Regions from separate parts of the Aeromonas rivuli genome, predicted to be linked through region 2. Evidence: riboswitches for the same ligand, from Rfam matches in the RefSeq annotation. Region 2 holds a riboswitch; the other holds the start of a gene.

Region 1 (10,956 bases), 680 kb from region 2:
AACCTGACCGACTACGGCTGCTTCGTTGAAATCGAAGAAGGCGTTGAAGGCCTGGTACACGTTTCCGAGATGGATTGGACCAACAAAAACATCCACCCGTCCAAAGTTGTCAACGTTGGCGACCTGGTAGATGTCATGGTCCTGGATATCGACGAAGAACGTCGTCGTATCTCCCTGGGTCTGAAGCAGTGCAAATCCAACCCGTGGCAGCTGTTTGCCGAAACTCACGCCAAAGGCGACCGTGTTTCCGGCAAGATCAAGTCCATCACTGACTTTGGTATCTTCATCGGTCTGGATGGCGGCATCGACGGCCTGGTTCACCTGTCTGACATCTCCTGGAACAACCAGGGCGAAGAAGCCGTGCGTGAATTCAAGAAAGGCGACGAGATCGAAGCCGTTGTTCTGCAAGTGGATCCAGAGCGCGAGCGCATCTCCCTGGGCGTCAAGCAGATCGAAGAAGACCCGTTCAACAAGTACCTGGCTGACAACAAGAAAGGTGCTATTGTGATCGGTAAGGTTACCGAGGTTGATGCCAAAGGTGCCGTGATCGAACTGGCTGACGGCGTTGAAGGCTACCTGCGTGCCTCCGATGCAGCCCGTGACCGCGTAGAAGACGCGACGCTGGTTCTGTCTGTCGGTGACGAAGTTGAAGCCAAATTCATGGGTGTTGATCGTAAGAACCGCACCGTTAGCCTGTCCGTCCGTGCTAAGGACGAAGCTGACGAACGCGTTGCTATCGATAGCCTGAACCAACAAGAAGAAGTTGTGTTCAGCAATGCTATGATGGAAGCGTTCAAAGCAGCCAAGGGTGAGTAATCCTTGATGCGAGAAAAGGGCGGCATCACGCCGCCCTTTTTTATTTTGACGTCATGAATATTGCATGTGATCGGGGAAGGAGATTTAACGTTATGACCAAATCAGACCTCATCGAACAACTGGCTGCGAGCCGCATGCATATGCCGGCTAAGGATGTTGAGGCCGCTATCAAGGAGATCCTTGAGCAGATGGCATCGACTTTACAAAACGGCGATCGGATTGAAATTCGCGGTTTTGGCAGCTTTTCTCTGCACTATCGTGCTCCGCGGGTCGGGCGAAATCCCAAGACTGGCGACAAGGTGGAATTGACGGGCAAATATGTCCCGCACTTCAAACCGGGTAAAGAGTTACGCGAACGCGTCAACCTCGTTGAATAATGCAGAAAACGGCATACCTGAGTATGCCTTTTTTGTTTTTGTCCCTTTAATTGTGCCAATTCACTTGTTTCTGAAAGTCTTTTCCCATTCGCTCTAGAGTCTGCCGTGGATTTTAAGGATAATCATCAGGTCTTTTTCGATACTGACAGGAAGATCCTATGAAGCGTATCTTGGCCCTTATCCCGCTGGTGTTGGTCTTTATCTTCACCCTGGCCCTCGGCTCACAGAATGGTCAGTTGGTGCAATTCAACTATCTGATTGCCCAAGGCGAGTTTTCCCTTTCCCTCTTGCTTGGCCTCTTTTTTGGTACCGGCTTCCTGCTTGGCTGGCTGGTCTTTGGCCTCTTGTTCCTGCGCCTCAAGCTGCAGAATCGCACCTTGAATCGCACCGTGCGTCGGCAATCTCGCCAGTTAGAACTAGCCACTGCATCGGACAAGGGGTCCGGTAAGGAATAACGTTCCTCCATGCTTGAACTGCTTTTCCTGTTGTTACCCATTGCAGCCGGTTACGGCTGGTATATGGGGCGCAGGAGTGTTCGCCAGGACACCCAGAAACAGAGCAACCAGTTTTCCCGCCAATATGTGGCGGGCCTTAACTATTTGCTCTCCGACGAGTCTGACAAGGCCGTCGATCTCTTCATTCAGTTGCTTGAAGTCGACAGCGACACCATCGAAACCCATCTCTCCCTCGGCAATCTGTTTCGTCAGCGTGGGGAGGTCGATCGCGCCATCAAGATCCACCAGAACCTGGTCAGCCGCGAGCTGACGCGCGAACAGCGCCAACTTGCCCTGCAAGAGCTGGCGCGGGATTTTCTGGCTGCCGGTCTGCTCGACAGGGCTGAGGCCATCTGGGTTGAGCTGTGCGAGGATGGCGATTTCGAGGAGACGGCGCTCACCCAGTTGCTGATCATTCATCAACAGCTGCGGGATTGGCAGCAGGCTATTCTGGTTGCCCAGCGTCTGCAAAAATTCCCCGGCAAGAAGCTGGCCGAGCCCATCTCCCATTTCCATTGCGAACTGGCTGAGCAGGCACTGATGGATGGCGACCTGAGTGAGGGGCGTGCTCGTCTGAAGAAGGCATTGGGGGTCAATCCCCATTGCGCTCGAGCCAGCCTGCGTTTGGCCAAGCTGGACATGGAGGAGGGCGATTACCTGCAGGCGAGCCGCGAACTGCTGCGCGTCTTCGAGCAGGATATCGATTTTGCCTCCGAAGCCATGCCACTGCTGAGCGACTGTTATGAAAAGCTGGGCCGCAGTGCCGAGCTTATCCCGTTGCTTGAGAAAGCGGTGGAAGATCACGCAGGGGTGAGTGTCACCCTGGCGCTGGCCAAGCTGGTGGGAGAGCGTGATGGCCTGCACCAGGCTCGTGCCCTGGTATTGCGGCAGTTGCGCCGCCACCCCTCCATGAAGGGTTTCTACCAGCTGGTAGGCTTCCAGCTTGCCAGTGCGGAGCCAGGCCCCGCCAAGGAGAGCCTGGAGCTGTTACAGCAGTTGGTCGGCGAACAGATCAAAATAAAATCAACCCACAAGTGCCGCCAGTGTGGCTTTGCCACCCACTCCTTGTTCTGGCAATGTCCCTCCTGCCGGCAGTGGGGCTCCATCAAGCCGATCCGTGGTCTGGACGGTGAATAACCTATAGGAAGAGAAATGCTAGATCCCAAAGTTCTGGTCGCGCTGGATTATCAGTGTGAAGCCGATGCCCTGGCCTTCGTTGAACGGGTCTCACCGACCCAGTGCCGCCTCAAGGTGGGCAAGGAGATGTTCACGCTGTTTGGCCCCCAGTTCGTGCGTCAGCTGGTTGCCAAGGGCTTCGACGTCTTCCTGGATCTGAAGTTTCACGACATCCCCAATACGGTTGCCAAGGCCGTTGCGGCCAGTGCCGAATTGGGTGTCTGGATGGTGAACGTGCATGCCAGCGGGGGAGAGCGCATGATGCGGGCCGCCAAAGCAGCCCTCGTGCCTTATGGCGATAAAGCGCCGTTGCTCATTGGCGTGACGGTACTGACCAGCATGGAACAAGAGGATTTGCAGGGCATTGGTCTGGATATCAGCCCGGCCGAACAGGTGCTGCGCCTGGCTCGCCTTGCCAGGGCATCCGGGCTCGATGGAGTGGTCTGTTCTGCCAACGAAGCGAGGGAGTTGAAGGCCGCGCTGGGGGATGACTTTACCTTGGTGACGCCAGGAATACGCCCTCTGGGCGTGGCACAGGGCGATCAGCGCCGGGTGATGACGCCCCGTGAGGCAGTGGCTGCGGGGGCGGACTATCTGGTGATTGGGCGTCCGATCACCCAATCGGCCGATCCGGCTCTGACCCTTGCAGAAATCAACGACGATCTCGCCAGCCGCTGACCAAGAGCGTGAGCAGGCCAAGCACCAGGCCTGCTCCCGCACCGACCAGATGTGACCCTATGTGTACCTTGGCCCCGATCAGCATGGCGGCCGGACCATCCCCCCCGGAGTAGTGATCCAGTCCCAGTTTGATGGCAATCCCCAGCAGCATGAGCCAGCCCGAATGACGGCGGTGGCGAATGTCTTGAATGGCCCCCCAAACGAAGAGCCCATGCAGCATGCCGGACAGGCCCATGTACCATTGGGTGTGCGGATAGCCATACCACAGGCCCAGGCCCACGGCGAGACTGAGCACTGCCAGCAGCCGCGGCAAGGCCCAACCCTGCAGGTAATCACAGAACAAGGCATAGAGCACCAGCAGGCCGGCGAGGTTGAGCAGCAGGTGCCACAGATTGGTGTGAGCCAGATTGCCTGTTATGATGCGCCACCCTTCTCCCTGAGCTATCAGCGTCCGGTTGAAGGCGATGAGATCGTTTGGCACGGTAAAGAAGAGGATCAGGCAGGCGAGTGAAAGCGTGATGAGCCAGAATAGCCCGGATTTGACTGACAACATGAAAGGGCCCAACGAACAAAACAGTCGCTACTGTACACGCTGCGTCCGCGCCCTCAAAGCCTGTCTATGCGAATATATTCATCCCGTGGTGAATCGGGCCCCCCTGGTCATTTTGCAACACCCGAGTGAGGTGGGGCATCCCAAGGGTACCGCGTCCCTGCTGGCCGCCAGCCTGACCGAGGCCCAGATCTGGGTCGGGGAGACGTTCAGCGAGCACCCGGCACTGATGCAGTTGCTGGCCACTCGTCCCTGCTATCTGCTCTGGCCCGATGAACAGGCCCGGCCTCTGGCCGAGTTGCGTGCCTTGCCCCCGGCCTCAGCCCAGGGAGAGCCTTGCTTCCTGCTGCTCGATGGCACCTGGCGCAAGGCTTATAAAATGCTCTGTCTGAACCCGGCGCTAGCCGCCTTGCCGCGCATTGCCCTCGCCACCGCCCAAGGCCAGTACCTTATCCGCAAAAAGCCTTTTGCCACGGCCTTGTCGACCCTGGAGGCGGGCTATCATCTGTTATCGCAATGGGAGGGCGACCCGGCCAAATATGCCCCCTTGCCGAATCTGTTCCATCGTCTCAACGAGCAGTGGCTCTCCTATTCGACGCGCAAGCCAGCGGCCCTGCGCCCTTAAGAGGATCTATCAAGTGAGAAAAGCAGTTGTGGTGTTCAGTGGCGGTCAGGACAGTACCACCTGTCTGGTACAGGCCAAGGCGCAATATGACGAGGTTCACGCCATTACCTTCGACTATGGTCAGCGCCATCTGGCGGAGATTGAGACGGCCCGCACCCTATCCAAGGTGCTGGGCGTGGCTGCCCACAAGGTGATGGATGTCACCTTGCTGGGGGAGCTGGCCATATCGGCCCTGACCCGGGACGATATTCCGGTCAGTGGCGAGTTGCAGGACAATGGCTTGCCCAACACCTTCGTGCCGGGCCGTAACATACTCTTCCTGACCCTGGCGGCCATCTATGCCTATCAAGTGGGCGCGGAGGCGGTGATCACCGGGGTCTGCGAGACGGATTTCTCCGGTTATCCCGATTGCCGCGATGAGTTCGTCAAGGCGCTTAACCATGCGGTGGCGCTGGGACTGGATCGTGGCTTGCGTTTCGAGACGCCCTTGATGTGGCTCGACAAGGCCGAGACCTGGGCGCTCGCCGATACGTTCGGCCAGCTGAACCTGGTGCGCGAACAAACATTGACGTGCTACAACGGCCTGATTGGCGATGGCTGTGGGACCTGTCCCGCCTGCATACTGCGCCGCCGTGGTCTGGATCAGTATCTGGCTGATCGGGCAGGCGTCAGCCTGCGTCTGCAACACAAACAGGGGCGCTAGCCTTATTCACCCCGCACGGGGTCACAGTGATTGGTAACCAGTAGTTTTATGATGCTCTACCCGATTAACGAAATTTTTCAGACCATACAGGGGGAGGGGGTGTTCACCGGCCTGCCCGCTATCTTCGTGCGCCTGCAGGGCTGTCCCGTCGGCTGCCCCTGGTGTGACACCCGTCATACCTGGGTGGTGGATCCGGCGCGCCAGGTGCCGGTCAGCCAGGTGCTGGATTGCTCTAACGAATCCGATGGTTGGAGCCCGATGAGCGGCGCCCAGATATTGGCCAGTTTTGCCGAGCTGGGTTATCGGGCCAAGCACGTGGTGATCACCGGAGGGGAACCCTGCCTCTATGATCTGAACGAGCTCAGCGAGACCCTGTACCAGGCCGGTTATCAGCTGCAGATAGAAACGAGCGGTACCAGCGAGGTGCTGACCCATCCGGCGACCTGGGTCACCGTATCCCCTAAAATAGGGATGGCTGGCGGCTTGACTGTGTTGCCCAACGCCTTGGCCAGGGCCAATGAAATCAAGCATCCTGTGGCAATGATGCGACATGTCGAGGAGCTGGATGCCCTGCTCGCCGGCGCCCAGCTGCGCGAGGATGTGGTGATCGCGCTGCAACCCATCAGCCAGAAACCCAGGGCAACCCAGCTTGCCATGGCGGTCTGTATTGAACGTAATTGGCGCCTCTCTATCCAGACTCATAAATATCTGGAAATCGATTAAATGACCGGCTTGCCTGACGAACAGATATTGCTGACTCTGGCCACGCCAATGCCTTATGGCAAATATCGGGGGCGCAGGCTCATCGATTTACCTGAACCTTATCTGGTGTGGATGGCGCGGAGTGGATTTCCGGCTGGCTCTCTGGGGCAATCACTGGCATTGGCGTATGAGATAAAATTAAATGGGCTCGAGTCCATGATACTACCCATCATCGATAGGATATCAGTATGAGAATATATACCCGGCAAGGCGACAAGGGGATGACCCGATTGGCAGATGGTAGCCGCATTGCCAAAAGTCATCAGAGAGTGGCCAGTTATGGCGACATAGATGAATTAAATTCTCATATAGGTCTTCTTGCTGCGAAAATAACCGATCAGCAACCCCAGGTATTAGCCGAGTTGACCCTCATTCAGCAAGAGTTGTTTGACCTGGGAGGTGAATTGGCATTTTCGAGTGAGGCGCAGTCGAGTGCTATTTGGCAGGTCAGGGAGGAGTGGACGACGCGACTGGAATCCCAGATCGATCATTACACTGAACAATTAGCGCCGCTGCGCCAGTTTATTCTACCCGGCGGATCTGAAGCGGCTGCCCTGGCCCATGTGGTACGGACACTGACGCGGCGCTGTGAGCGACAGCTGCTTGTCCTGGCTGAACAGGAGCAGATCAACCCTGCCGTCATCCCCTACGTCAACCGGCTCAGCGACTGGTTCTTTACCCTGGCTCGCTACCTGGTCTGCCAAGAGGGCAAGCCGGAAGTGCATTGGATTAAAGCGGCAGACAGGTAAATACCCAGATGGTTCTGACGACAGAGTGAGCAACCTTGTCTGGAGCAAAAAAAAACCTCGCCATGCGAGGTTTTTTTATAGGGAATGCCTGGATAAATCAGATAGCGAAATCTGCCAGGGATTTACCTGCTTCAACGGCCTTGGCGATAGCGGAAGGCATACGACCCTGACCGGTCCAGGTTTTCTCGACACCGTTATCATCATAACGGTATTTCGGCGGACGCGGAGCGCGCTTGCTGCCTTTAGCCGGTTCGGCGGAAGGAGCCGTGCTAACCAATTCAGCTGGGTCGATCCCCGCGGCTTTCAGCATTTCGGTATATTCATTGATTTTACGCTGACGCTCTTCGCGAGCTTGACGATCGACGGCTTCATCTTGCTGACGTTCAGCAACGATGGCGGAGAATTTCTCCAGCCCTTCTTCCAGTTGTTCCAGAGTCAGCTCACGGCAAGCGGCACGCAGGCTACGGATATTCAGCAGTACTTTCAGAAATTCAGTCATAGTGGTTACCATGCGAGCAAGAAAGGGATAAATATTGGATAACTATTTTCTGGTAATTTATACGTCAGGACGACATTAAGTCAAGTCGAGATAATTAATAAATAATTTCCTGAAATTAAGATCATTATTTTTTAATCCCTGTCGACGGGTTAATTAGGGTGAGAAACCTCATCAAGGTGGGTGTCAGGCTAAAATCTCGTCAGATCTCTCCTTCGTGATATCTCTCACTGCCATTATGCGGAAAGACTTGATTCGAATGAGTATTAAATCAAAAAACTTGATATAAAATGTCAGCACGATAAAATGCCCGCCGAATACCTTTTAAGTAGAGGCGCGCTGCCTATAACTACTCATGCGGAGGGTGATGCCTGTGAAGTATGAGGAAAGGAGCCAGCGCCGAAGTGATCATGCCATCATGCAGGGTCGCTGGGACTGCATCGAACAGGTGCAGTACTGCCATAGTCAATCACTATGGAGCGCTACTGAAGGGGCTGAGGAGTAACCCTTCGCGGGCTCATTTTCTTCTTTATCCTCTCGGTAGATCTCCACCTTATGTTGTAGGTGTCAAGAGATCATGGACATTACCCATTACGCCGATTCGGCGTGGTCCCTCATTCCCCCTTTGGCGGCAGTCATACTGGCCGTCACGACCCGCAAGGTGCTGCTCTCCCTCGGCGTCGGCATCGTGCTGGGCTGCCTGCTGGTAAATCAGTTTGCCCCCCTGGCCAGTGCCGAGTATCTCGGCCAGGTGGCCAAGGGGATATTCTGGGCTGACGGCGCCTTGAATGGCTGGAACGTCAATATACTGATATTCCTGCTGCTACTGGGCGGCATCATCAGTCTGCTGACGGTGTCGGGCGCGACGCTGGCATTTGCAGAATGGGCGGCGCAGCGTATCCAGGACCGACGGGGGGCCAAGCTGCTGACCGGCCTGCTGGTGTTCCTGTTCTTCATCGATGACTATTTTCACAGTCTGTCGGTGGGCACCATCTGCCGTCCGCTGACCGATCGCTTCAATATCTCCCGGGCCAAGCTGGCCTATCTGCTTGATTCAACCGCCGCCCCTGTCTGTGTGTTGATGCCGATCTCCTCCTGGGGAGCTTATATCATCGCCCTCATCGGCGGCATCTTGACGGCCCATGGTATCCAGGATCAGAGTCCCATTTCTGCCTTCGTGCAGATGATCCCCATGAACTTCTATGCCCTGTTCACCCTGGCCATGGTATTGGTGGTGATAGTGTTCCAGCTCGACATCGGTCCCATGCGTGAGCATGAGCAGCGCGCCCTCAAAGGGCAGTTGTGGGATCCGGCCAAGGGTGTGCCCCCCGGCAGCAGCGGCGATCTGCCGGTCTCCAGTCGCGGCCGGGTCCTCGATCTGGTGTTGCCTATCCTGACCCTGACCGCGTCCACCGTCTATTTCATGATGGCCACCGGGGCTGCTGCCCTGGCCGAGAAAGGACTGCCGTTCGGGGTGCTGGGCGCGTTCGAGAATACCGATGTGGGTGCCTCTCTGGTCAATGGCGGCCTGTGCGGGCTTGGGGTGGCCGTGGTGCTGACTCTGCGCATGGGACTGAGCCTGCGCACCTGGCTCGAGGTCATCAAGCACGGCGTCATGGCCATGCTGCCCGCCATCTATATTCTGGTGTTTGCCTGGGCCATCGGCGCCGTCATCCGCGATGTGGAGACCGGTAAATATCTGGCTTCCCTGGCCCAGAGCGGGCTCCCCATCGAGTTGCTGCCTGTGGTGATGTTCTGCCTCTCCGGCGCCATGGCGTTTGCCACCGGCACCAGCTGGGGTACCTTCGGTATCATGCTGCCTCTGGCCGGTGATATGGCTGCTGCCAGCGAGATAAGCATGATGTTGCCGATGCTTTCTGCGGTGCTGGCCGGGGCCGTATTTGGCGATCACTGTTCACCGATATCGGACACCACCATCCTCTCCTCCACGGGGGCCGGTTGCCATCATATCGACCACGTGATGACGCAGCTGCCCTATGCGCTGACCATCGCCATCGGCGCTGCCTTCGGCTACCTGGTGCTGGGGCTGACCCACTCGGTCGGCGCAGGTTTTGTCACCAGCGGCGTCTGGTTCCTCGGGGTGACACTCTTCTACCTGAGAGCCAATCAGAAGGCGGCAGCCACCGCCTGATGAATGATGAGGGGCCTGCGGGCCCCTTTGTTTTTGACGCCATGCTGCGTTAGCATGCGCGCCATAAATTGGTATCGGAGCAGGCATGGCCTCACTACATTACAAATTCGCCGCGATGAATTCGGGCAAATCCACCCAATTGATCCAGGCACACTTCAACTATCTCGAGCGGGGCATGCACCCTCTGGCCATGACGCCAGCCATTGATGACAGATCCGGACTCGGGGTGATCAGCGCCAGGGTCGGGTTGACGTTAAAGGTGGAGGTGTTTAGCGACAGCTGCGATCTGTTCGAGATGGTCAAGGCTCGCCATGCGGAGCAGGCCATCGATGTGTTCATCGTCGATGAGGCGCAATTTCTCACCAAGGAGCAGGTCTATCAGCTGGCCCGGGTGGTGGATGAGGCGGGTATTCCCGTGATTGCCTATGGCCTCAAGATTGATTTTCGTGCCGAGCTGTTCCCGGGCTCCTACCATCTGCTCTGTCTGGCCGACAAGGTGGAAGAGCTCAAGAGCATCTGCTGGTGTGGCAACAAGGCGCACATGAATGCCAGGGTCAATGCCGATGGTCAGGTGGTGCGGGATGGCGCTCAGGTGGAGATAGGGGGCAATGCCCGTTATGTCTCCCTGTGCCGCAAGCACTATCTGGCTGGCCGGGCATTTCGTTAAGTTCAGCTAGTGCAGGCTTGAATTAGGATGAAAAGGGCCCGGTCGGGCCCTTTTCTGATGGTGGGTGCAGCCATGGGAAGTGGCTCAGGCAGGGGAGGCGGGGAGCTTAATCGAATTCGCTGTCGACCGGGGTAATGATGGGATCTGCCACCGGCAGTCGATGAAACAGCTGACGAAAGTGCTGCTGAACCCGGCCTATATCGACAAGGGACATGCCGGAGGCGAAACCGAACCAGACATAGAGACCTGTCAGGTCACGGAACATGGGGGGCAGGTACTTGGGGGCGGCGATCAGCCCCTCCAGATAGTGCTGATAGAGCACAGGAATGTCATCCAGGGTCACCTTGCCCACAAACAGCATGGGCAATATTTCGGGTACGCCCTCCAACACGGCGCTGCGGATGAAGTTGACCGTCTCCACATAGCCCTTTACGTAGGAGAGATCCTTGGTAAAGCAGGCGCCCCCCGCCACCATGCCGCCCCGGAATACGCGTTGGGTGATCTTGTAGGCATCATGCTCGCTCGCGCCCTTGTCCAGAAAATGGCGATAGAGTTCGATGAAGTCCGCGCCATTCTCGGCCATGTCGATGGCCATCACCCTGTCCGAGATGCGTTTAGCCCGGTCCGGGAAAGAGCTGAAGGTCAGAGTCTCTATCAGCACAGCCAACCCCTCCTGGCAGGCGGTGATGCGTGGTGAGCCGGCACTGAGCC
Region 2 (10,956 bases):
GCACCATGATCACCGAGGCAACGGCCGAGGGGCTGCACACCAAGGATGGCGAGCTTATCGAAGCTGATCTGATGGTGTGGGCCGCTGGCATCAAGGCGCCGGACTTCATGAAGGAGATAGCCGGGCTTGAGACCAACCGCATCAACCAGCTGGTAGTGCACCAGACCCTGCAGACCACCCGTGACGAGAACATCTTCGTCATCGGCGACTGTGCGGCCTGCCCGCAGCCCGATGGCAAGTTCGTGCCGCCTCGCGCCCAGTCTGCCCACCAGATGGCAACCCAGGCCTACAAGAACATCCTGGCCAAGCTGGCAGGTGGCGAGATGAAGCCTTATCTCTACCACGATCACGGCTCCCTGGTCTCCCTGAGCCGCTTCTCCACCGTCGGCAGCCTGATGGGCAACCTGATGCGCGGCTCCATGATGGTCGAGGGCTACATCGCCCGTCTGGTGTACATCTCCCTGTACCGGATGCACCAGGTCGCCCTGCACGGTTACATCAAGACCGGCCTCATCATGCTGGTGGGTCGCATCAACCGGGTGCTGAGACCGACCCTGAAGCTGCACTGAGTCATTGCACGTCGCCCATGGCAGTGGGCACGATTAAGAAAGGGAGAGGCCAGGCCTCTCCCTTTTTTTGTCTGTTGCTGGGGGCAGTCACCAGCAGGCTGAGGGGCAGACGCAGTCGCTGTGGTTTTATCCATATCCTTGTTGAGTCAATCTTGATGATCCGCGTGGCGCTTCGCACAACCTGTGCTGACCTCGTTGAGTTTGAGTGAAGCCAATGAGCATGTCATGCGGCATATAAAATAATATTTTTATGGTAAATCAAGATCTTGTTCTATTTTGGCCCGTTCATTACTTGCCCATGGGAAGCGGTGAGGGGTGTCGTTTTGATACCGGCCTGTTACTCTGGGGACTCAGCGCACGGTGCGCGATCACCACGACAAGGAGATCCCATGATCCTCTCAACCACCCCCACCCTGGAAGGTAAAGCCATTCGCGAGTATCGCGGCATCGTGGTCGGCGAGGCCATCCTCGGCGCCAATGTGTTCAAGGATTTGTTTGCCGGTATTCGCGACATCATAGGCGGACGTTCCGGCGCCTATGAGAAAGAGCTGGCCCGGGCCCGGGAGATTGCCTTCGATGAGCTCAAAGAGCGCGCTCAGGCGCTGGGCGCGAACGCCGTGGTCGGCATCGATCTCGATTATGAAGTGGTCGGTCAGAACGGCAGCATGTTGATGGTGAGCGTCAGCGGCACTGCCGTGGTGATCTGATGGGCCCCCTTTTTCCTCCCAGACTCAAGCGCGGGGAGTGCATCGGCTTCTTTTCGCCCTCCAGCGCGGCAACCGCCTGGGCACCGAACCGCTTCGCCCGGGCCAGAGAGTATCTTGAGGGGCAGGGTTTTGTGCTCAAGGCGGGCAGCCTGACGGGTCAGCAGGAGAGTTGGCGATCCGGCTCCATCGCGGCGCGGGCCGATGAGCTCAATGCCCTCATTCGCGACCCGCAGGTGCGCGCAATCATGTCGGTGATCGGCGGCAGCAACTCAAACTCCCTGCTGCCCCATCTCGATTACGAGGCGCTGCGCCGGGATCCCAAGATAATCATCGGCTACTCGGATGTGACGGCGCTGTTGCTGGGCATTCAGGCCAAGACGGGGCTGGTCACCTTCTACGGTCCCGCCCTGGTCGCCTCCTTCGGGGAGTGGCCACCCCTGGTCGATGAGACGTTGGCTGCCTTCCTTGGGATCTGCGTTGGCGAGGCTTGTCCCTTGCCATATCTCCTGCCAACCCCAACCCACTGGACCGACGAGCGGCTCGATTGGGAAAGCCAGAGCCGCGCCAAGCTGCGGCAGGAGAATCGACTCATCAGCCTTGGCACGGGCCGGGTGCGGGGTCGATTGATTGGCGGCAATCTCAATACCATGGCAGGCATCTGGGGCTCCCCCTATATGCCTGCAATCGAGCAGGGGGACATCTTGTTGCTCGAAGACAGCCTCAAATCCGCCGAGACGGTGGAGCGCAGTTTCGCCCACCTCAAGCTGTGCGGCGTCTTCAGCCGGATTGGCGCCCTGCTGCTTGGCAAACACGAGGGCTTCAACGATCAGGGCAGCGGCAAGGGCCCCCTCGATATCCTGCTGGAGGTGATTGGCGAGCCGAGCTTCCCCATATTGGCTGAGTTTGATTGTGCCCATACCCACCCCATGTTGACCCTGCCCCTGGGGATCCAGGCCGAGCTGGATCTTGACCGCCAGCAGTTGCGACTGCTTGAGCCTTGGTGCTCTTGAGCGCGCTTGACCCCATGAATAGGTGAGAAAGAGGCCGCCTGGGGCGGCCTCTTGTCTGATGCATCTCGCCTGGCCCGGTATCAAGGAGCACGGCGAGAGGGGCCCTTGGCAACGGCGCTGGCCGTCAGGGCAGGCTGTCCGGGCGGAAGCTCTCGCGGATCTGCGGCACCAGGGGCGCGGCCTTGAACCCCTTCTCTTCCCCCAATACCGGATGGAGCAGCGGCTTGTCGGCCAGCGGCGTGAGATCCCCGGCCAGCAGGGCCCGGGTCTCCTGGCCCATCTGATAGAGCTGGCGCACGGCGCCAAACTGGCGTTCGAGTTCGATGCTGCCATCATCCCGGGTGAAGGCCATCATGGGGATCTGGTAGCCGGCATCCCGGGGGGCTTGCTTGCCATGAATGCCCTCGCTGGCCGACATCAGGAAGGGCTGATGATCGCCAAAGGCGAGCACCAGATAGCGCTTGTCACTGCCATCGAGCACCTTGAGCAGGTATTCGAGGGAAGCCATGGCATCGACCACCCCCGTGTAGTAGGTATTGAGCAGCTGCCGCTGGGCCGGATCCATGTCCGGGCAGGCCTTGTCGAGTTCCTGGGCCTGATAGCGGGCCGCATCGAAGGGGCCATGGCCCTGCATGGTGACCGCATAGGCAAACAGGGGCTGGCTGTCTTGTTCGCTGCGCCTTAGCAGGTGATCGATGAGGGCATGGTCCGAGACATAGAGTCCCTTGTGCTCCAGGCTGGTGAAACGATCGATAAACCAGCGCTCCTCATAGCCAAGGGCAGGAATGGCCTTCTCCCGCCCCCAGAATTTCTCGGTATAGGGGTGGGCGAACAGGGTGCGATAACCGCTCGCCTTGGCGGTCTGGGCCAGGCCCGGCACCCGGTCACGCAAGTAGTAGTAAGGCACTATGCCCTGCTTGAGCAGGCCGACCGGCAAACCGGTATTCATCTCGAACTCCGCCAGCACCGTCATGCCCCCCGTGGTGGGGGAGTGAATGGTTTTTTGCCACTGCTGCACGCTGGCGGGCAGGTTGAGGGTGGGGGCGGGGGCACAGATGTTGGCCTTCCAGTTGAGCCAGAGGGATTCGTATTGCAGCACGATCACCAGATCCCAGCGTGGCGCCGTCTGGTTTGGCAGCTGGCTCAGCTGCGGGGTGAGATCATTGGCCTGCAACGGATAACGGAAGATATTGCCGCTTTGCAGCATCTCGTTGACCAGGTTGAACAGGTAGAGGCCGGGGCCTGAGCGGATGATGTCTCTGTGATAATTGACCGCCCTGTCCACGTAGCGGATGTTGGCACCGAGCAGCAGATTGCCCGCCTGGGTCGCGAACACGCACAGGGCGAAGAAGGCGACGGTGGCGGCTAGGGCGCGCAGCACCCAGCGGGACAGGGCGAAATACCAGCAGAGCCCGATCAGCGCCAGGCCTGTCAGCCAGGGCAGCACGGGATGCTGTTCGGTGAGGATCCGCGCCAGGGCCAGCAGATTGCCGAGATCGTCCCCGCCAAGGGGCACGCCGTAGATGGCAATCTTCATGAAATTGGCGAGCAGACCCACGGCGCATAACAGGGTGAATATCAGCCCCATGTAGAGATTGAAACCGGCAAGGGCGCACAGCCCCCAGCCCAGCACCATGCTGCCCCATGCCAGGTAGTAGTGCTCGGGTCGAAAGCCGGACCAGAGCAGGAACTCACCGACCCTGAACACCACGAAGCCATGGAGCAACACGAAGGTGAGGTTGCCGAGCAGCAGGCAGCCGAGCAGGCGCCACCAGAGGTTCTGGCGCAGCAAGGGCAGGCAGATGCGCAAGATTGCGGCGCAGATCAGCAAGGCCAGCCCAAGGCTTATCAACAGGTAGCTGAGATTGAAGCCCTGCTCCGGCAGGGGCTGCAAGATCTGGCGAAACTCGCCGCTCTCCTCCCGGTCTGCCAGCAGCAGACCGACCCTCAGCTGATAGTGGTTAGACAGTGCATCGTCCGGCGCCCTGAGCGTGCTGTTGATGTCGAGGGTACAGCCTTGCTTGCCACACTTTTGTCTCTTGTCGGCCCGCTGGCGCAGCTGGTCGATACGCTGCCCCTGCTCGCCGAGCAGCTCGACCAGTACCCGATCGCTGGCTTGCAACGGCTTTCTCAGTTGCCACTGGCTGTGCACCACCAGATAGAGACCGCGATTGTCACTCTTGTAGAGCAGGGAGTGGCGCACCAGGGTGGCGACCGGGTTGTCGGCCGGGCCCAGTATCAGCGGCGTGGCCGGGCTCAGCAGGTTGGCCGGGCCTAGCTTTGGCAGCAGCAGGGTAAACAGCAGCAGCACAAACAGCAGTGCCAGGGTCAGGGCTGGCAGCAGAGAAACCCGTAGGGAATGGCGGCCGGGGTGAGAGAGAGACATAAGGGCTCATCCTTTGAGCGTTGCGAGGCAGACTTGGCTTGTTTTAATTTTGACCCGATGGTGCTGGGCTTGTTCCAGCTTGTCAATTTAATGACAGATAAATGAATTGATGCTGAAGCCTGGATGGCGCTTGTGTGATCGGGGTCCGCTGGCGGTGGCTCTTTCTGTGATGAAAGCGGCATCATCAGATGAAGGGGCTGGCGGGCCAAGCACAGAGCTGTTTACTCTCTCAATAACGATGGGGGAGGCTGCAATGAATCCTAAGGTTGTTGGACGCCAGGCGAGATTGCTGCAGATGTTGCAGTGTGATGAAGAGATCCAGATCGGCCGTGAGCGCGATTGCCCTCTGACCCTCGCGCAGTTGCAAAGCCTGCACGAGGGGCACCCCGCCGTGCTCGAGGTGTATCACAGTGGCCTCACCGCCCAGGTGTTCCACCTCAAGGTCGAGGGGCATCACTGGTGCCTCAAGCGGCGCCTTCCCGAGTCGCGAGTGGCCAACATCGATGGCCAGACCGCCTTTCTCACCGAGCTGGAGCGCAGGCGGGAGATAGAGGCCCTGCGCGAACAACACCCCACCCTCTTGCCCCATGTGGTCTGCACCAGCTTTGGATCGGCCCAGGCCGGCATACTGCTCTCCCCCTGGTTGCGTGGCGACCCTGTACAGCGCCTCAATGAGCGCAATCTGGCCCAGATGCTGGCGGTACAGGGGGAGCTGGCGCGCTGGGGATGGTTTGACTGGGATCCGAGCCCGGGCAACCTGCTCGATGATGGCCAGCAGATCAGCGTGTTCGATTTTGGCTACATGTGGCCCTTCGACCCCCGCTTCGAGTTCAACTCCAATGGCCTGTGCGATCCGGCGTTTCATGTGGTGGAGAGGCTCGAGACCCGCACCCTGTCGGGACTCTGGCTCGGGGTTGCCAATCCGTTGCCGCAATTTGCCTACTGGCGCGGCCTCACCTTGGCCTGGGCCGAGCAGGAGCTGGCTCGCCTTGGCCGGGAGGGGGCCTGCGAGCCCGTGCTCGCGCGGCTGGTGGGCCTCGAGCAGGAGTGGCGCACCGCCCTGGCAAGCGAGGAGGGGCTGGCGGCCAACTGGCTCAAGGACATGTACCGCAGCCATTGGCTGGATGTGCAAGACGACCTCAGTGGCCAGAGCTGTACCCCGCTCACCCTCAAGCGCCTCGACTGGCTGGAGCATGCCCTGGGCCACTGTTATGAGGAGCTGCTTGCCGGGGGCACCCAGATCAACCAGAGCCAGGGTGAGCTGCTCGCCCTGCTGGCGAGCCAGCGCGAGCAGGCCAAGAGCTGGCAGCTCCCCCCTGAGCGGGTGTGAGTCACAGCGTGACACCGCCCCTCTGAGGCGCTGGCCACAAACAACAAGGGCGCCTGATGGCGCCCTTGTTGTCGTCAAGCCCGGCTGGCTCAGTCGAGCAGCTCCTGGTGCAGGCGATTCACTATCTGGTTAGCCTCGCCTTCGTTGACCAGGAAGCAGAGGTTATGGGCGCTGGCGCCATAACAGATCATGCGGATGTTGTGATCGCGCATGGCGTCGAACACCCGGCTGCCGACCCCGGTTGCCTCGCTCATCCGGTTGCCGATGAGGGCCACCAGCGCGAGCCCCGTCTCTACCTTCACCTTGCACAGCTGACCCAGCTCGGCCAGTACCTTGTCGCCGAGCACGGGCTCACCGTTGCTCTGGCTGCCGGTGTGATCCAGGGTCAGCGACACGCTCACCTCAGAGGTGGTGATGAGATCCACCGAGATGCGGTGACGGGCGAGTATGCCGAACACCTCGGCCAGGAAGCCGTAGGCGTGGAACATGTTGAGGCTGTGCAGGGTGACCAGCACCTGCTGGCGGCGCAGGGCCACGGCGCGAAACAGCGGGCTGCTCTGGGTGCTGGCGCGGATCCAGGTGCCACCGGCCTGGGGATCCTTGCTGGAGCCGACAAACACCGGGATATCGCAGCGCACGGCGGGTTGCAGGGTGGAGGGGTGCAGCACCTTGGCGCCGAAGGTCGCCATCTCGGCCGCCTCTGAAAAACTGATTTCGGGAATGGGGCGAGCGCGGGTCACCAGACGTGGATCCGTGGTGTAGATACCGGGAACATCGGTCCAGATCTCGATGGCGGCGGCGTCCAGGGCCTCGGTAAAGAGGGCGGCGCTGTAGTCCGAGCCACCCCGGCCCAGGGTGGTGGTGCGGCCATCGCCGTCGGCGCCGATAAAGCCCTGGGTGATGACGAGGGTGTCGCCGAGCAGAGGGGCCAGCGCTTGCTGGCACAGGGCGCGGCTGGCATTCAGATCCACGCTCGCCTTGCCAAAGCGGCTGTCGGTGCGCAGCAGTTGGCGCGCATCCTGCCACTGGGCCTTGACGCCGCGCTGGCACAATAGCTCGGTAAAGAGGCGGGTGGACATGAGTTCGCCACAGGCGATGAGGCGATCGGCCAGCTCGGCATCGGTGTGCTGGGTGGCTTGCAGCGCCATCTTGCGAATGTCGCCGAGCAGGCCATGGATGATGGCAGAGGCTTCGCTCGGCTGGCCGAGGTCTTGCAATATGCTCTGCTGGATATCGGCCAATTTGCCGAGTTGCGCCTCGCGCTCCCCTTCATCGAGCTCGCCCTGGGCCAGGGCGACCAGCAGGTTGGTCACGCCGGAGCTGGCGCTCAGCACCACCAGACGGGTTGCCGGGTTGGCCAGCACTATGTTGGCACAGTTGTTCATGGCGGCGGCATTGGCGACGCTGGTTCCGCCAAACTTGGCGACATTGAAAGGGTTCATTGCATGCTCCTGTCTAAATATCAAAAATCCGGATCCGTGGGGGAAATAGACAGGGGAGGGCAGAAAATGGCAGGAATAGCGAAGGATCCCGGCCAGAAGCGCTCCACCTGTAGAACCCATCCAGTACCCGACCAGAGTCTGGCGCGGGTATTGGATGAACACTACCGATGACAACCCGGGGGATTCAGCCCCCGTAGCCGACGATGAGAAGACCAGTCTCCTGCACCATCTCGGCGCTGCTCCCCCTCAATCGGCATCACTGGACGCTGGTGTCCTGCTCCGATCTACCTGGGCAACGCTCCTCTTCTGGCTCCATCCGCTGGGGATGGAGTGCAATTAGAAATAACCCGCGTTGGATTGCACTGTCAATCGAGTTTCGAAAAAAGTTCAATCTCCCATCGAAGACAGCACAAAATCAACAGCTTAAAAAATAGTCTTCGACAAAACCTTGGAGCGGCGCTGCCAGTTGTAGAGCCGCTGACGCTCCACCGGCAGGGCCTCGACCTCCAGGGGCTCGAAACCGCGCTCCCGGAACCAGTGGATGGAGCGGGTGGTCAGCACGAACAGCTGGCGTATGCCGAGCCGCTTGGCCCGCTCAGCCACCTTGGCGACCAGCTGATCCCCCCGGTTGGAGTTGCGATACTCGGGATGGATGGCGACGCAGGCCATCTCGGCCATGGCCTCTTCCATGAAGCAGTAGAGGGCGGCGCAGCCGATGATGAGGCCGTCACGCTCTATGATGGTGAACTTGTCGATCTCCATCTCCAGCTGCTCCCGGGAGCGGCGCACCAGGATCCCGTCCTCTTCCAGCGGGCGTATGAGATCCAGGATGCCGCCAATGTCCTCTATGGTGGCGGCGCGGGCCTGCTCGGCGCTCTCGCGCACTATCTGGGTGCCCAGCCCCTCGCGGCTGAACAGCTCCTGCAGCATGGCGCCATCTTCCTGGTAGCTGACCAGATGAGAGCGGGGCACACCGCCGCGACAAGAGGCGATGGCCGCTCTCAGGTAGCGAGCCGTGCCGGACATCTCCTCACCCGCCTGCTCCAGCTCAATCAGGTACTCTTCCGCCTGCTCGGGGAAGAGCTCGGAGACGGCCTGACCATGACGGTCCATGACCCCCTGGCTTGAGCTGAAACAGATCAGCTTGTCGGCCTTGAGATCCACGGCGATGCGGCGGGCCACCTCTTCGGAGGTGAGATTGAAGCTCTCGCCGGTGACCGAGCAGCCGATGGGGGAGATGAGCACCAGGTTCTGCTGATCGAGTTGGCGAACGATCCCCTCGACGTCGATGCGGCGCACCCGGCCACTGTGGTAGTAGTCGACCCCGTCATCGACTCCCAGGGGCTGGGCGGTGACGAAGTTGCCACTCACCACGCTGATCCGGGCGCCCTGCATGGGGGTATTGGCCAAGCCCATGGAGAGCTTGGCGGTGATGTCGAATTGCATACCGCCACTGACCTGCTTGATGAGGGCGAAGCTCTGATCGTCGGTGACTCTGATCCGCTTGTGGTACTGGGCGTCTATGTTGGCGCGGGCCAGGGCTTCATCATTCTGGGGGCGGGCGCCGAACACCAGCACGAGGCGGATCCCGAGGGTCTGCAACAGGGCGATGTCACTGACAATATTGGCAAAGTTGGGATGAGCGACCGACTCGCCCCCCATCATGAGCACAAAGGTGGCGCCCCTGTGTACGTTGACATAGGGGGTGGACTGCCGAAAGGCATGGACCAGGCTGGGTTCACGTTCACGCACTCGAGATACATCCATAAAAAACAGCAATGGGCCCAATATATGAAAATAAATTCACAAATCAAGACTAAATATTGATTTTGTGCGATTTATTGCCGATGGGGAGGCAGGGCTGGTCTACCTGAGGGAGATGACAGGGGCAGGATGGGCGCCAAGGAGAGTGGCCCCCGGGAGGCGAGGGCGGTTGATCCAAACGGGCAAACTCCTTATCTTCACAGCTCTTGCCGATGTCAGGGACCGGCGGCGTGCCAGCGGCGCGAGCCTGCCTCGCTATTTAAGGATGAACAGATGGAACAGATGTTGTCAGCCGACCAGGCCCTGCCGGGTCGCGATGAAGCCATGGTGATTGGTCAGGTGCACGCGGTCAACGGTCACCCGACCCAGGGTCCCTGGCCCGAGGGCCTGGCCCGGGCCTGGTTTGGCATGGGTTGCTTCTGGGGAGTCGAGCGCCTGTTCTGGCAGCAGCCAGGCATCTATTCGAGCACGGCTGGCTATCAGGGCGGGCATACCCCCAATCCGACCTATAAAGAGGTGTGCAGCGGTCAGACCGGGCACGCCGAGACGGTGCAACTGGTGTTCGATCCGGCGCAGATAAGCTACCAGGATCTGCTGCGCCTGTTCTGGGAGCATCATGATCCGGCCCAGGGCATGCGCCAGGGCGGGGACGTGGGCAGCCAGTACAGATCCGTCATCTTCTATGCCGATGAGCAGCAAAAAGCGCTGGCCGAGGCGAGCCTGTCCGCCTATCAGGAGGCCATGGTGGCGAGCGGTGATACACGCACCATCACCACCCAGATAGTGCCGTTTGCGCCCTACTACTACGCCGAGGATTATCATCAGCAATATCTGCATAAAAATCCGGAAGGTTATTGCGGCCTCGGTGGCATCGGCGTCTGCCTGCCCCCCAGTCTGGCCCGTTAATGCCAGGAACGTTTCCTTTCGGAGCTTGTTATCAGGGGTTGCAAAAAAGTTGAAATAAAGTGGAACAAAAAAGGAACTTGCGGCCACAGGAGTAGACTAACTAGATAGCAGCCAAGGATGGCCGCGATGCCAGACACATGATGAGCCTCCCAACCATGATAGCAAGCGGGGCCGCCCTCCAGGGGGCGGCCCTTCTCATTTCCGCTTATCAATCAAAACATTGCGAGCCACTTGCCGGGTCAGTTTCCAAGATCAGAGCGCGTGAGGGAGCCAGAGTCCTCCTTTCATTTGACACCCCTTGCGGGTCGGGGTCAGTTGATGGCGCTGTCGAACAGGTTCTTGATAAGGTCAATAAATTCGTTCAAAAAAGCAAGTTGCGGCTCGGTCGGGGCCTGCAGCCAGACGGCGGAGAGCACCTCTTCCAGATCGGCGACCACCGCATCGGCCTCCTGCATCATCACGAAACGCAAGGTGGCATCGAGTTGGGGGTTTTGCTCGCACAGGGTCATCAGACTGCTGGCGACTCGCTCGCTGACCAGATCTTCTATGGTCAGGCTCCCTGGCCCCTGTTGGTGGCCCTCGAACAGGCTGAGCCGTTCAACCAGATATTCAATCAGTGCTATGTAGCCATCACTCTCAACCACCATGGGGTCTCTACCTCATCGAAAAAATCAGGGCGTATTCTAGTGGCCAGGCTCAGCTTGGCAAGCTCATCCGTGTAAGTTCAAGTGCAGGCGGTGACGGGTGAAGCTGACACCGCCCCGGCTTACCTGCTCCAATCCGTCCAGCTCAAAGCCATGGCGCAGGAACAGCGGGTAGCTGAACAGGCTCGCTTCGGTGTC

What was found. A riboswitch is a leader RNA that binds a small molecule or an ion and turns the genes downstream of it on or off. The one in region 2 is predicted to bind lysine.
Region 1: it holds a riboswitch for lysine, as region 2 does, so the genes downstream of both, KYK33_RS08785 (Na+/H+ antiporter NhaC family protein) here and lysC (lysine-sensitive aspartokinase 3) in region 2, are expected to answer to the same signal.

What each region holds. Positions count from the first base shown of each region.
Region 1 is NZ_CP079742.1:1,849,567-1,860,522, forward strand. It holds gene rpsA (30S ribosomal protein S1) at 1-816, shown strand, start outside; gene ihfB (integration host factor subunit beta) at 909-1,193, shown strand; gene KYK33_RS08735 (LapA family protein) at 1,352-1,648, shown strand; gene lapB (lipopolysaccharide assembly protein LapB) at 1,658-2,824, shown strand; gene pyrF (orotidine-5'-phosphate decarboxylase) at 2,840-3,541, shown strand; gene rrtA (rhombosortase) at 3,516-4,094, opposite strand; gene KYK33_RS08755 (tRNA-uridine aminocarboxypropyltransferase) at 4,093-4,716, shown strand; gene queC (7-cyano-7-deazaguanine synthase QueC) at 4,730-5,419, shown strand; gene queE (7-carboxy-7-deazaguanine synthase QueE) at 5,471-6,142, shown strand; gene KYK33_RS08770 (DUF3820 family protein) at 6,143-6,373, shown strand; gene KYK33_RS08775 (cob(I)yrinic acid a,c-diamide adenosyltransferase) at 6,370-6,930, shown strand; gene KYK33_RS08780 (H-NS family histone-like protein) at 7,028-7,429, opposite strand; lysine riboswitch at 7,748-7,919, shown strand; gene KYK33_RS08785 (Na+/H+ antiporter NhaC family protein) at 8,004-9,578, shown strand; gene KYK33_RS08790 (thymidine kinase) at 9,664-10,245, shown strand; gene KYK33_RS08795 (flavohemoglobin expression-modulating QEGLA motif protein) at 10,352-10,956, opposite strand, start outside.
Region 2 is NZ_CP079742.1:2,533,944-2,544,899, reverse strand. It holds gene KYK33_RS11810 (NAD(P)/FAD-dependent oxidoreductase) at 1-569, shown strand, start outside; gene KYK33_RS11805 (heavy metal-binding domain-containing protein) at 959-1,276, shown strand; gene KYK33_RS11800 (S66 family peptidase) at 1,276-2,286, shown strand; gene KYK33_RS11795 (LTA synthase family protein) at 2,411-4,672, opposite strand; gene KYK33_RS11790 (protein kinase family protein) at 4,926-6,002, shown strand; gene lysC (lysine-sensitive aspartokinase 3) at 6,092-7,444, opposite strand; lysine riboswitch at 7,533-7,758, opposite strand; gene argA (amino-acid N-acetyltransferase) at 7,868-9,196, opposite strand; gene msrA (peptide-methionine (S)-S-oxide reductase MsrA) at 9,482-10,114, shown strand; gene KYK33_RS11770 (DUF3802 family protein) at 10,426-10,761, opposite strand; gene KYK33_RS11765 (GNAT family N-acetyltransferase) at 10,825-10,956, opposite strand, start outside.